Regions from separate parts of the Paenibacillus sp. FSL R7-0297 genome, predicted to be linked through region 3. Evidence: riboswitches for the same ligand, from Rfam matches in the RefSeq annotation. Region 3 holds a riboswitch; each other region holds the start of a gene.
What was found. A riboswitch is a leader RNA that binds a small molecule or an ion and turns the genes downstream of it on or off. The one in region 3 is predicted to bind cyclic di-GMP.

Region 1: linked by a shared signal. The riboswitch ahead of MKZ24_RS01315 (transglutaminase-like domain-containing protein) and the one ahead of MKZ24_RS06220 (flagellar assembly protein A) in region 3 are both predicted to bind cyclic di-GMP.
Region 2: linked by a shared signal. The riboswitch ahead of MKZ24_RS02105 (choice-of-anchor A family protein) and the one ahead of MKZ24_RS06220 (flagellar assembly protein A) in region 3 are both predicted to bind cyclic di-GMP.

What each region holds. Positions count from the first base shown of each region.
Region 1 is NZ_JBBPAQ010000001.1:318,229-322,720, reverse strand. It holds gene MKZ24_RS01330 (glycosyltransferase family 2 protein) at 1-726, shown strand, start outside; gene MKZ24_RS01325 (GtrA family protein) at 716-1,120, shown strand; gene MKZ24_RS01320 (class D sortase) at 1,290-1,943, shown strand; cyclic di-GMP riboswitch class I at 2,071-2,151, shown strand; cyclic di-GMP riboswitch class I at 2,225-2,305, shown strand; gene MKZ24_RS01315 (transglutaminase-like domain-containing protein) at 2,338-3,129, shown strand; rRNA gene MKZ24_RS01310 (16S ribosomal RNA) at 3,533-4,492, shown strand, end outside.
Region 2 is NZ_JBBPAQ010000001.1:493,597-498,088, forward strand. It holds gene MKZ24_RS02100 (alpha/beta hydrolase) at 1-355, opposite strand, end outside; gene MKZ24_RS02105 (choice-of-anchor A family protein) at 599-2,473, opposite strand; cyclic di-GMP riboswitch class I at 2,555-2,644, opposite strand; gene MKZ24_RS33040 (LPXTG cell wall anchor domain-containing protein) at 3,149-3,484, opposite strand; gene MKZ24_RS02110 (hypothetical protein) at 3,681-3,887, shown strand; gene MKZ24_RS02115 (hypothetical protein) at 4,018-4,492, opposite strand, start outside.
Region 3 is NZ_JBBPAQ010000001.1:1,423,080-1,427,571, reverse strand. It holds gene MKZ24_RS06230 (ABC transporter ATP-binding protein) at 1-650, opposite strand, end outside; gene MKZ24_RS06225 (FUSC family protein) at 944-2,044, shown strand; cyclic di-GMP riboswitch class I at 2,494-2,587, shown strand; gene MKZ24_RS06220 (flagellar assembly protein A) at 2,690-4,315, shown strand; gene MKZ24_RS06215 (DMT family transporter) at 4,377-4,492, opposite strand, start outside.

The DNA of each region.
Region 1 (4,492 bases), 1.1 Mb from region 3:
GCCGAAGGCCAGGCAGTCGTGGTGATTGACGCAGACCTCCAAGATCCTCCTGAGGTTATTCTGCAGATGATTGCGAAGTGGAAAGAGGGCTACGAAGTTGTGTATGCCAAGCGGTTGAAGCGTCACGGGGAGACTTTATTCAAGAAAGTCACCGCTAAGATCTTTTACCGCCTGCTCAGCAGTATGACCAGTGTTGAAATCCCTACCGATACCGGGGACTTCCGGCTGATCGACCGTAAAGTCTGTGATGTGCTGCGCGGTCTGAAGGAGAAGAACCGGTACGTCCGGGGTCTGGTGAGCTGGGTAGGCTTCCGGCAGACCATGGTAGAATATGTGCGGGAGGAGCGCTTTGCCGGGGAAACGAAGTATCCGCTCAAGAAAATGATCCGGTTTGCGCTCGACGGCATCACCTCCTTTTCCCACAAACCGCTCAAAATCGCATCCTATATCGGATTCTTTCTGTCCTTTTCCAGCTTCATCTATCTGTTCCTGGTATTGTTCCAAAAAATCTTTACCTCCTGGACCGTACCCGGATGGGCATCTATAGTTGGCGTGAACCTGCTCTTCAATGGGATTGTGCTGATGCTGCTGGGGGTAATTGGAGAGTATATCGGACGGATCTATGATGAGTCGAAGGACAGACCGCTCTATATTGTGCGTGAGACCAAAGGCTATCCGGATGCGGAAATAGAAGACACGCGGAAGGAAAGCGATTATGCCAGATAAGAGATGGAGTGCGGGGTTCATCCAGTTCCTGAAATTCAATGCGGTAGGCCTGCTGAATACATTGGTTGACTTTGCTGTATTCACACTGCTGCATTCCCTTGGGATGATCAATACCCCTGCGCAGATTATTTCCTATAGCGCCGGTACGGCCAACAGCTTCTTCTGGAACAAAAAGGTAACCTTCCGTGACAGGGACATCGGCAATAAAGAGGGCTTCGACCGGATGCAGCTGGTCAGGTTTATCGTGCTGAACCTGTTGGTGCTGGTTATATCGGTGCTGCTGATTCATATATTGACCGATTCTCTCGGTATTCAAGTGCTGATCGCCAAAGTGCTGGTCACATTTGTTACGGTAATCATTAATTTCTTCGGAAGCCGGAAGTGGGTATTCTGAAAATATATGAATTTATATGCTTGCTGCTATAAATTACCTTCTATTTCTCGCTGAAACGGTACCGTCCTTAAAAAGGACGGTAAAGTCGTTTCTACTTGTTATATAGAAGCATTGCTTCTTAATTATTCCGGAAGGGTATCATCTATTCTATATTACGGAGGCGATTGTCATGCGGAAATTATCCTATTTGATTATACTTGCCGGGGTGCTAATTATGCTCTATCCCAAAGGAAGCGAATGGTACAATGACCGTCAGCAGCAAAAGCTGCTGGAAGAGGCTGAACAGGCCTACAGTGAAATCGTTCCGTCTGCCTCAGCTCCGGCCAGTGCTGATCTAAGTAAGCCTTACGCGGAAGTAACCCAGCTGCTGGCAGATGAGTCGGCTGCGGAAGAGCCTGAACCCTCTGCAGCGCCTGAGATTGAAGTCGGAGGCAAGGTGATGGCGATTATCAAAATCGACAAAATAGATCTGAAGCTGCCTGTACTGGAAGGCGCCACCAAGGCGAATATGAAGCATGCAGCTGCGCATATGAAGGAGACGGCTCCGCTCGGCGCTACTGGCAATGCTGCGATTGCAGCGCATAGATCAAGAACTACGGGAAGGCTGTTCAATAGATTGAATGAAGTCGGAGTGGGGGACGCTATTTCCGTTACAACCGGTAAGCAGGAATACAATTATGTAGTTTATGATGTAACTATTGTGGAACCGACCGATGTATCCGTATTGAAAGGGAATGAGGATGACAAGATTCTTACACTCATTACTTGTGATCCGCTGGTGAATCCAACGCATAGACTTATCATTCACGCAAAGTTATCCTGATGTTTGTAGAATGATGACGGAAAAATTTAAAATACTTAAAATTTTTATTTGTTTTCGCAGAAATCTAGTGATTTAGGTCTTGATAATAGAAATAGATATGGTAAGATATAACTATATAAAGCTAATACACGATAAACGGCAAACCTATCGAAAGGTAGGGACGCAAAGCTAAAGGGCCTTCCCGTAAGGATGGCAGCCAGCTACCGAATGAAGAGGCTTTTTTTGTTTGTTCTTATTGTATATCTAGCATTTTATGGTAGAAGCAAGGACAGATAAAGCTTATACGATAACGGCAAACCTATCGAAAGGTAGGGACGCAAAGCTAAAGGGCCTTCCCGTAAGGATGGCAGCCAGCTACCGAAAGGGGTTTTATCCAATGAAGAAGTTCTATCTAATGTTGGTTACACTATTCGTAGTGGTTACGTCGATGCAGACAGGTACAGCTCAAGCTGCTAATGCAGATGCAGGCTGGTTGAACATAGGTCAACTGGATCAGGGTGTTATCGGAGTATCTTATAATGTTCCTAAGGATAAGAAGATTAAGCTGATGATCACCAAAGACAATAACAGCTACACTTACAACTTGTACACCTCCAAACCAACTGAAACATTCCCGCTGCAACAAGGTAACGGTTCATACAAGGTTTCCGTACTTGAGAACACTACCGGCAACAAATACAAAGTAATTTCTTCCGAGACGGTAGATCTTAGCCTGAGCAACGCCAACGCAGTATATCTGAGCTCCGTACAGAATGTTAAATGGAGTTCTTCCGATAAAGCAGTTCTGAAAGCAGCACAACTTACACAAGGTTTGACATCAGATGAAGACAAAGTGAAGGCTATCTATAATTATATCGTTGCCAATGTGAAGTATGATTATTCCCTGGCTTCCAGTGTAACTACAGATTACATCCCTAACAACGACAGTACTCTTGTTTCCAAGAAAGGAATCTGCTACGACTACGCTTCCTTATTCGCTACTATGCTTCGCAGTGAAGGTATTCCTACCAAACTGGTTATGGGTAACACAAGCTATGTGACGTCTTACCACGCTTGGAATGAAGTGTTCCTTAATGGCAAATGGGTAACTATTGATACTACAGTTGATGCTGGACTTGCCAAGAACAGCAAAACAGCAGATCTGGTTAAAGTAGCAAGTAAATATACTGCAGCTAAGTTCTACTAAGAGCAGATGCATTTATAGTTTCATTGAGGATAACCCGCTTAATTATTAAGCGGGTTATTTTTATTTAGGAAAGGGTTGCTTTTTAGTAGAGAGATAGGGTATTATAAGTAAGCGTTGTTGGAGCGGCAAACTTAATGAGAAATGACTTAAATAAGTGAATTCAAAATAAAGCTTGCATTACTCGGATGAACGTGATATATTATAAGAGTTGCTGGTGACGCGGTAGTCGTCGTTGACAACAAGCTTGATCTTTGAAAACTGAACAACGAGTGAGTGGGAGATCGCTTCGGCGAGATCCAAAAATGATGAGTTTCACAGCGTCTTGTACGCTTTAGAAACTTCATCGTGAGAATGAAAATTCTCGTCAGATGTTTCAAAATGAGCAATCGCTCTTTCTAAATACAATTTGGAGAGTTTGATCCTGGCTCAGGACGAACGCTGGCGGCATGCCTAATACATGCAAGTCGAGCGGAGTTCATTTGAAAGCTTGCTTTCAAATGAACTTAGCGGCGGACGGGTGAGTAACACGTAGGCAACCTGCCCTCAAGACTGGGATAACTATCGGAAACGGTAGCTAATACCGGATAATTTCTTTCCTCTCCTGAAGAGAGAATGAAAGGCGGAGCAATCTGCCACTTGGGGATGGGCCTGCGGCGCATTAGCTAGTTGGTGGGGTAACGGCTCACCAAGGCGACGATGCGTAGCCGACCTGAGAGGGTGAACGGCCACACTGGGACTGAGACACGGCCCAGACTCCTACGGGAGGCAGCAGTAGGGAATCTTCCGCAATGGGCGAAAGCCTGACGGAGCAATGCCGCGTGAGTGATGAAGGTTTTCGGATCGTAAAGCTCTGTTGCCAGGGAAGAACGTCCGGTAGAGTAACTGCTACCGGAGTGACGGTACCTGAGAAGAAAGCCCCGGCTAACTACGTGCCAGCAGCCGCGGTAATACGTAGGGGGCAAGCGTTGTCCGGAATTATTGGGCGTAAAGCGCGCGCAGGCGGTCATTTAAGTCTGGTGTTTAAACCTTGGGCTCAACCTGGGGTCGCACTGGAAACTGGGTGACTTGAGTACAGAAGAGGAAAGTGGAATTCCACGTGTAGCGGTGAAATGCGTAGATATGTGGAGGAACACCAGTGGCGAAGGCGACTTTCTGGGCTGTAACTGACGCTGAGGCGCGAAAGCGTGGGGAGCAAACAGGATTAGATACCCTGGTAGTCCACGCCGTAAACGATGAGTGCTAGGTGTTAGGGGTTTCGATACCCTTGGTGCCGAAGTTAACACAGTAAGCACTCCGCCTGGGGAGTACGGTCGCAAGACTGAAACTCAAAGGAATTGACGGGGACCCGCACAAGCAGTGGAGT
Region 2 (4,492 bases), 930 kb from region 3:
CCAGGTTGTCATAATAGTTTTTGGCGGTTGCCCCCATATCCTTAGCCTTGCCGGAATAACCGTGGGCAATAATTACGGTACGGCCCGCAGCACGCTCTGAAGCCAGATAGTAGCCTCGCAGCTTCAGTCCATCATCCGAGACCAGCTCCACTTCCCGAAAGTTCTGCCGTGCTACCCATTCCGCCCCTTCCCCCCACGAAGCCCCGGCTACCGGCGGGTCCACCTTCAGATCCGGCGTCTTGCCCAGGAATTCTTTGGGTGCCCGCTTAATAGCCACTCCATAAAAGTACAATCCGGCATAAGCCAAAATCCCCGCGACAACAACCAGCACCACTAGCAGGTATATACTCCACATAACGTTCACCCTTTCAGTAATAACCATTTCTTTGAGGAAATGTGTATTCTTGCTTATGAATAATTTGAGCCTAGTATAGCATGGTATCCGTCCAACTAAAAACACCGCCGTCAGTCCGGCGCTGCCTGCTTCGCCCAAGTGGTAAGCTGCGATTAGAATGCGCCCCCGTATACAAAAAGGCTGCTTCCCGGAGAATCTCTCTCCGGCAGCAGCCCTCATCCAAACACAGTGGCTTAACAATAATTATTTGCGCTTGTTCACTCTGGCGGTTCTTCTAAGAAGCAGGCCCAGACCGGCAAGAGCAACACCCGCAATATAGTACGGCGCAGGACTTGATTCACCCGTCTGCGGCAGGGTTTGCTCTGCAGTCACACTGCCCAGAGGAATCTCGTCATCCGTAATGATTTCTTCAGGTGCCGGTCCTGCTACCGGTGAAGGTGCAGGTGCAGGAACCTCCACAACTGGCTGTGGCGCTGTTGTTGTCAGCATCGTCACAACCGGTGATGCTGCCGGCCCGAGAGGAACCGGGTCATCATTAATAGTAGTGTCGGTATCAGTCACAATAGTCCCAATCACTGTCGGAGCGGTTGATGTCGGAAATACGAAGCTTGGGACAAAAACACTCGTGCTGGTTGCTGTTGGTACCGCGGTCGGCGTTGCTGTCGGTGTTGCTGTTGGCGCTATTGTCGGCGTTGCTGTCGGTGTTGCCGTTGGCGCTGCTGTCGGTGTTGCCGTTGGCGCTGTTGTCGGCGTTGCTGTCGGTGTTGCCGTTGGCGCTGTTGTCGGCGTTGCTGTCGGTGTTGCCGTTGGCGCTGTTGTCGGTGTTGCAGTCGGCGTTGCCGTTGGCGCTGTTGTCGGTGTTGCAGTCGGCGTTGCCGTTGGCGCTGTTGTCGGTGTTGCAGTCGGTGTTGCCGTTGGCGCTGTTGTCGGCGTTGCCGTCGGTGTTGCCGTTGGCGCTGTTGTCGGCGTTGCCGTTGGCGTAGGCGTCGCTGCCGGTGTTGCCGTTGGCGTCGGCGTCACTGCCGGTGTTGCCGTTGGCGTCGGCGTCACTGCCGGTGTTGCTGTTGGCGTCGGCGTCACTGCCGGTGTTGCTGTTGGCGTCGGCGTCACTGCCGGTGTTGCCGTTGGCGTCGGCGTCACTGCAGGTGTTGCTGTTGGCGTCGGCGTCACTGCCGGTGTTGCTGTTGGCGTCGGCGTCACTGAAGGCGTCGAAGTCGGTGTCGGCGGATCTTGGCCTTTATACGGAATATGGTGGGATTCTCCCGATCCTGAGAGCGAAGCTCCGATCAGGTTCCCGTTGATTTGACCATTATTAAATTGAATAGAGGCATATGGAGCCAGCACAGATCCCAAAACTCCGATACCTTCGATTTGAAGACTGGTCGCTTGACTGAAGTTATATAACACTTTACTGTTCATAGCGTTATCCTTATTTCCGTTACCATTAATTCCCGTCCCCATATTCTTCATAGTTACTGAAGTGCCGGAGATATTTACTATAGCTGTTGAGCCATCTGGAATCTTAATTCTCAACTCATTTGCACTAGACAGCTTGCTGCCCTCTACAGTAAATATGTTAACATCCGAATTTGTACCTTCCAAAAAGAAATTACCGGAGTTGGCAGTGGTAACCCCATTAACAGGCTGAGAAGCAAGCTGCTGAGATTTCTCACGAAGTAAACTAAACTCGGCTGAAAAATCTACAACATTTATTTTTTGTTGTAAGCTTCCTGTCCCCCCGCGCGGGCCGCCGCTGCCGCTATAACTCCCCCCGTAGACTACATCACCCACGGTTTCTCCCTGGGAATAATACAGATTACCACCAGCGATGAGAGAGTATCCTTCCTTCGTTTCTTCACTAGTAAGACTATGTCCCACAGAGTAATTAACATTTAAATCCACGTTTCCGCCAGCAGCTAATCTGCCTTCAATATCACTATGCTTAACATCAACATCTCCCAAGATGAACACATTATACTTGGATGCATTGCCCGGCAAAGAGTTGCCCTCGGCTTTAACTGAGGTGCTCCCCAGTGAAATAATTCGGCCGCTTCCCACAATCAGAACTGCTATAAGTCCGAACACCGTAAGACGTTTGAATTTTTTTAATTGGAACATACAAGCTCACCTCACAGTTAATATAGATATAGGCCACATTTATATAACAAAAAAAGACCGCCGGAAAGAGGTTGCTCTCTTTACGGCAGTCGGACGATCGTTGCGCTCCATCGCGCTTTAGACTCCTGGACTTTGCGTCCCGTCCTTTCGAACGGTTTGCGTTTATACGTCAGTGAAAGATTAGGTTGTGAAATTATGTACTAAATCAAACTTTTATACTAATGTCTATGATATTCATTACTTTGGAACTAATTTTAGTTTATCCGCTATCAAGGCTGATTGTCAATGAAATCCTTTGAAACATCTGGTAATAGATTATATCTACCGATTCACTCCAAAGCACTGTTACAAAAGGTTTTTTTAATTGAAAACATAGCTTTCCCAGCTGAATCCTGATCCTCTCATCGCTCTCGATGGCACCGATAAGGATATTTTCAAACTATGTATAAAGAACTAATTTTAATTTTGAAATTTTAATATATACTCAAGGTCCCATGATCGTAAAGACGCAACTCTTTCTCCTTAGCACATTTGATTTTACGAGGAAATATAATATCAAATGTATATCCCATATAAAAAAGGCTGCTTTGTGGAGAACGTCTTCTCCCAAAGCAGCCTTTTCCCGATTTAGCGGTGATATCGCCAGCCTGTCGGAAAGGATCTTACGAATTGCATTTATTTACGTTTATCTGTTCTGGATCTTCTGCCGAGGAATATTCCCAATCCTGCAAGGGCTAGACCGACCAAGTAATAGGGAGCCGGACTGGACTCACCAGTCTTCGGGAGCGATGCATCCGCAGGTACATTGCCTAACGGAATCTCTTCATCAATGATTGTCACAATTGGCGTTGGACTTGGTGTTGCGCTTGGGCTTGGCGTTAGGGTTGGACTTGGTGTCACCACTAACGGCCGAGGTGTTACTGTTGTCACAGGGCCCAAAGGCAGCGGATCATCAATGATTATTGTATCTGGATTTACAATATAGCCGATTATTGGAGTCGGCGTTGGCACTACATTAATAAAGACGGGCGGTGCAGACGATGGTACTGGTGCAGGTGGTAATGTCGGTGTTGGTGTTGGTGTTGGTGTTGGTGTCGGCGTCGTTGGCGTTGGTGTTGGTGCTGCCGTTGGTGTCGGTGTTGGCTTGGTGTTGGTGTTGGTTCGGTGGTGTCGGCGTTGGCCCGTTGGCGTTGGTGTCGGTTGGGCGTTGGTGTTGGTGTTGGTGTTGGTGTTGGTGTTGGTGTTGGTGTCGGTGTTGGCTTGCTATGTTGGCGTGGTTCTACTGTCGGTGTTGGTGCCGCCGTTGGCGTTGGTGTTGGTGCTGCCGTTGGTGTCGGTGTTGGCTCTGCCGTTGGCGTCGGTGTCGGTGCTGCTGTTGGCGTTGGTGTCGGTGCTGCTGTTGGCGTTGGTGTAGGTTGGTGCCGCTGTTGGCGTTGGTGTTGGTGCTGCCGTTGGCGTTGGCGTGTCGGTGCTTGGCGTTGGTTGGTGTTGGTGCGGTGCTGTTGGCGTTGGTGTCGGTGCTGCTGTTGGTGTTGGCGTTGGTTCTACTGTCGGTGTTGGTGCCGCCGTTGGCGTTGGTGTTGGTGCTTGCTGTTGGCGTTGGCGTCGTTGGTGCTGCCGTTGGCGTTGGTGTTGGTGCTGCTGTGTTGGGCGTTGGTGTCGGTTGGCGTTGGTGTCGGTGCGCTGTTGGCGTTGGTGTCGGTGCCGCCGTTGGCGTTGGTGTCGGTGCCGCCGTTGGCGTTGGTGTTGGCGTTGGTCGGTGTTGGTGCTGCTGTTGGCGTGGTGTCGGTGCTGCTGTTGGCGTTGGTGTCGGTGCTGCCGTTGGCGTTGGTGTCGGTGCTGCTGTTGATGTTGGCGTTGGTTCTACTGTCGGTGTTGGTGCCGCCGTTGGCGTTGGTGTTGGTGCTGCCGTTGGTGTCGGTGTTGGCTCTGCCGTTGGCGTCGGTGTCGGTGCTGCTGTTGGCGTTGGTGTCGGTGCTGCTGTTGGCGTTGGTGGTGCGCCGTTGGCGTTGGTGCACG
Region 3 (4,492 bases):
TTCATGACGAAGATCCAGTCGGACATCGCCAGCGCCTCTTCCTGGTCATGGGTAACGAAGATGAAGGTGATGCCCAGCCGCTGCTGCATTTCCCGCAGAATATACTGCATCTCCGTGCGCAGCTTCAGGTCGAGCGCGGACAACGGCTCGTCCAGCAGCAGTACCTGCGGCTCGTTGACAATCGCTCGCGCAATTGCGACACGCTGTCTTTGTCCCCCGGACATCTCATTTATCGCCCGCTGGTCATAGCCGACCAGATTGACGAAGCGCAGCGCCTCCTGCACCTTTTGATTAATAACATCCTTCTTAAGCTTCTTGATCCGCAGTCCGAAAGCCACATTCTCAAATACGTTCAGGTGCGGAAACAGCGCATAGTCCTGGAATACCGTATTGACCTGCCGCTCATTGGCGGGAATATGGTTGATGATTTTGCCGTTCAGATAAATGGAACCTTCAGTCGGCTCAGCGAAGCCGGCAATCAAACGCAGAATGGTCGTTTTCCCGCAGCCCGAGGGGCCCAGCAGTGTATAGAATTTACCACGTTCAATTTCGAAGCTCACGCCTTTTAATACAGCCTCTTCATCGTCATATTGCTTAATAACCTGATCAAAAGAAATAATAGTGCCTTCCTGGGTAGCTATAGCTAACAACCTCCCTACCTTATGTAGTACAACCTATTTTACCCGCTTATTGCGGGAGACAATCCATAAGCAGCATCCTCAGCGCGGATAAGTGACATTTCCTCCCTTTGTTCGACAGACTTCAATATATATAGCATATAGGAATCATTCGATATATGCGATAGCTTACATTATTAATTGCAGTACAGAAACTTAACAAGTTCGTAAAAAATGGACCCGGCGTGGCCTGTTTTGAGGTGCTATAATGAAAACGGCTGAAAAACATAAAATTTTTCTTACATTTGCGAAAGAAGATGACTACCATGAACGAGGGGTTACAAGACCGCCTTGAGAAGTTCGGATTATCCCTTTATATGATACGTGTTACCCTTGCTGCATCACTATCCTGGCTCGCGGTACACAGCTTGTATGGCGACCGTTATCTGTACTTTGCGCCGCTGGCGGCGATTCTTATCACCCAGAGCAGTGTCAAAGCCTCGCTTGAAAAAGGGGCATACCGGCTGCTCGGTATTGTGCTAGGCGGAATCGCCAGCCTGGTCGTGGGCCGCTTCTTCGATGTTGGTGCGCTCTCGATTCTGCTGATGCTGCTGCTCGGTATAGGCGTAGCCACCGCCTGCCGGATTAATATCCAGGCCGTTTCGCAGGTTGGCGTCACTTCCGTCCTGGCGCTCACCTTCTATCAGGATGGGTACATCGTCTGGAGAGTCGCCGAGACCCTGATCGGCGTGCTGATTGCCTTAATTATAAATATGATTATCGTTCCGCCCAAGGGGTTCGTCAAGGTCAAGGACTTGGCACTGAGGGGCAGCCTGACATTGTCCGATGCCTTAACCGGCCTGACGTCCGGCGGACGGGATGCTGCCCAGGCACTGACCGCGCTTAAGCTTTCCGGTGAACTGCTTGGCAAGAGTAAGCAACTGCAGAACGAGCTTCACTTCACGCTCTCCCATTACCAGTGCCGCAAAGAGCTCGGTACACTGTCACAGGCTACCTCCCATCTTAGCAGGGTGCATTCCTACGTCAAAGGAATTTCCGAAGAGCTCTCCCTGCTTCCTGCCCATTATGCCGCAGCCGACTGGATGACAGAGGTTGTGACGGCAACGGCAGACTGCATTGCCTTATATGGTACCCGGACGCTGTCGGATGCGGAATGCGGACGTTCGCTCCCCGAGAGCCTTCGCCGCGCCCGTGATGTGCAGCTGGCCTGGTTCTCTGAGCTGCAGGGTCAATGCCCGCTCGCCGCATTCCGTGATCTTGGCGCGGTGTTCTCGCATCTGAACCGGATTCTTGAAGAGATTGAACGCGCTGATTATGCGGCAATCTCAGCTGGCGCGCAGCCCGCCAAGGCTGCACCGGCGAGCGCGATACGATTCATACAGAAGGGACTCTCCCATAAGCTATAGGCTTGGGAGAGTCCCTTTTTCCTGTGCGGTAAAGCCGAATCAGATTTAGTTCCCATCCTCATGATTTGTTCCCGTAACGACACTATGCCCTCCCGGTTCAACTGGAAGTTACACGCATTGATTTTTAGCGGATTATTGGCAGTCATAGGGCGGAAATATATTATTGTTGTACAATAATTCAATTAGCAGTACGGTTTGAGCAACAAGGGCTCTTGCAGAAGGGGTCCTCCCATAAGCTGTAAGCGCTGGGAAACCAGTTTTCCAGACAACTTAGAGCTGCACATTTTAAGATTATTGATAAATTGGCAGAATAGAGTTGAAAAATAGCTCCTTAAGTACTAGAATTAAGCTTGTTTGCAGAAGTTCCTGCAGCGCAGGAACCAGTTATGACCTTTTTTGTCGATTACAGTCGATTTAAATCGCCTCATGCTGAGTGTATATCATTGATCTATTTCTAAAGGCAAACTTCCTGAAAGGGTAGGACGCAAAGCAATGGGCCTAAGAATGCAGAGAATCCGCGTTTATGGTCGCCAGGCTGCCAATAGAGACCACGTAAGCCATCAGTCACCGGGAGATCCCCCAGGCTTTATGATGCTCTTTTCTGTACGAATGCCATTGATTATACGAAAAAGCGAGGTTAAGCTAATGCCGCAGCAATTCATCGAACCAACCCGATATGATTTCGTGGAATCCTTGATGCTTGAACGTACGGGATTCCTGGATTCTTTCTCTGTGGAGGGCCAGACTTCCGGCGGGATGAATGGAGATAAGGATGGAATTATCCTTGTGCAGAATAATCAGATCTTCATTACTCCCCCGCTCTCTGGCGGCAAGCCAGCCCGGATCTCCGCTGTGCATCCTGTAGTGCTGAAGATCAACTGGAAGACCGTTACAGAGCCTACTGAGGTGACCTCAGCGGATCATATAACCTGGGAAATTTGCGAGAAGCCACAGTATCAGATTACCGTTTCACCTGACAAGCTCAAAGTGCATTTCACCTTGTACCGTGCAGAAAAGTACGCCTGGAATCTGGTTAATTGCCCGGCTTCCTTCGAAGCCGCAGTCCGGGCTGAACCTAACCGGGCGATGCTGCTGTCCACGCTCACTATAGAACAGATTCTCTCTTCGCTGGATAACCGCTCCATTCTGCGGAATCTGAATATCCCGGCCCTATACGCCGAACTGAACAACCCTACATATCTCCCAGTCTGTATCGTAGAAGGGAGAGCCCCGCTGCCCGGCAAGAAATCAAGGCTGCAGCTGTCCCTCCCGGAGCATACGCTCACAGGCAATGGAATGCTCCGGGAGGGAAGAACTGCGGAAGCTGCAGATTTCTTAGATTATCTCCGGTTTCCGGGAGCCCCCTTCGCCAGAGAGGGAGAGGTCTTTGCCCGCAAGTTGCCGCCAGAAGAGGGAATTCCCGGATTTGACGTAGAAGGAGGCGTCTTGCCTCCACCTCCACCCCAGGATATTTATTTCGCAGCCGGAGACCATGCACAGCTGCTTCCAAACGGAGAGATCGCGGCTCTACGTACGGGCAGACCCCGCATCTGCGGAGACTCCGGCAGCGTCACAACCTGCGATTTCCCTGCCCTATGCCTCATCACCAAGGAAATGGCGGCAACGGCCGGTGAGATTATATTTGCAGGTGACATCGTTGTACCCTCAGATATTGAAGGCCCTATGTGTATTGAGGCGTTAGGGAATGTGTATGTCTACGGAAACGTCTGCCAATCTACAATTACGGCTACCGGCAGCATCTATATAAGCGGTCAAGTAACCGGCTGCAGCCTGCATACAGGACTTGCCGGCGTACACCAGCACCGCCTGCACCGCTTCTCCAGTCTGCTGCTGACTGAAGTCGGCGGACTGCGGGAAGCCGCCCGTCTGCTGGCCAAGAATGTAGAATCCCGCCAGCAATCCGTGAAGTACGGTCTGGTAGTTATGCTACTGATGGAGGATAAGTACAGCCATTTGGAGGGTTTGATCAGCGACCTTAAATCCGCACTGCTGTGCATGGAAGGGGCTTCCCAGCCCGGTACGGATCAGCTCAAGCAGATGCTGGAGGTTTTCACCCATCCGGGGCAGTTCACCGAGACTATCACTGACAGAGTTCTGAACAGCTTCTCCCGCCTGCTGCGTAATCTGTGTGAGTACATTGAACTGCTCCAGGAGGAGCATGTCCTCATTAATATCGCCCGTTCCCATAACAGTATTCTGGAGTCCGGCGGAGAACTGATCCTGCGGGATTCGGACAGAGCTCCTGTCTGACCCTGCGGTCCCCCCGACAAGAATAAACGGCTGCTCCTCATCCCTGAGGGCAGCCGTTTATTTATTTCTTGCCCAGACCGGGTACCGGGGTCTGCAGGACACTCCCAGCATTCGGGCCCAGCCTGACATTCACCAGAATAATGCTGCTCACAATCAGCAGCATGCCGATGACCAGAT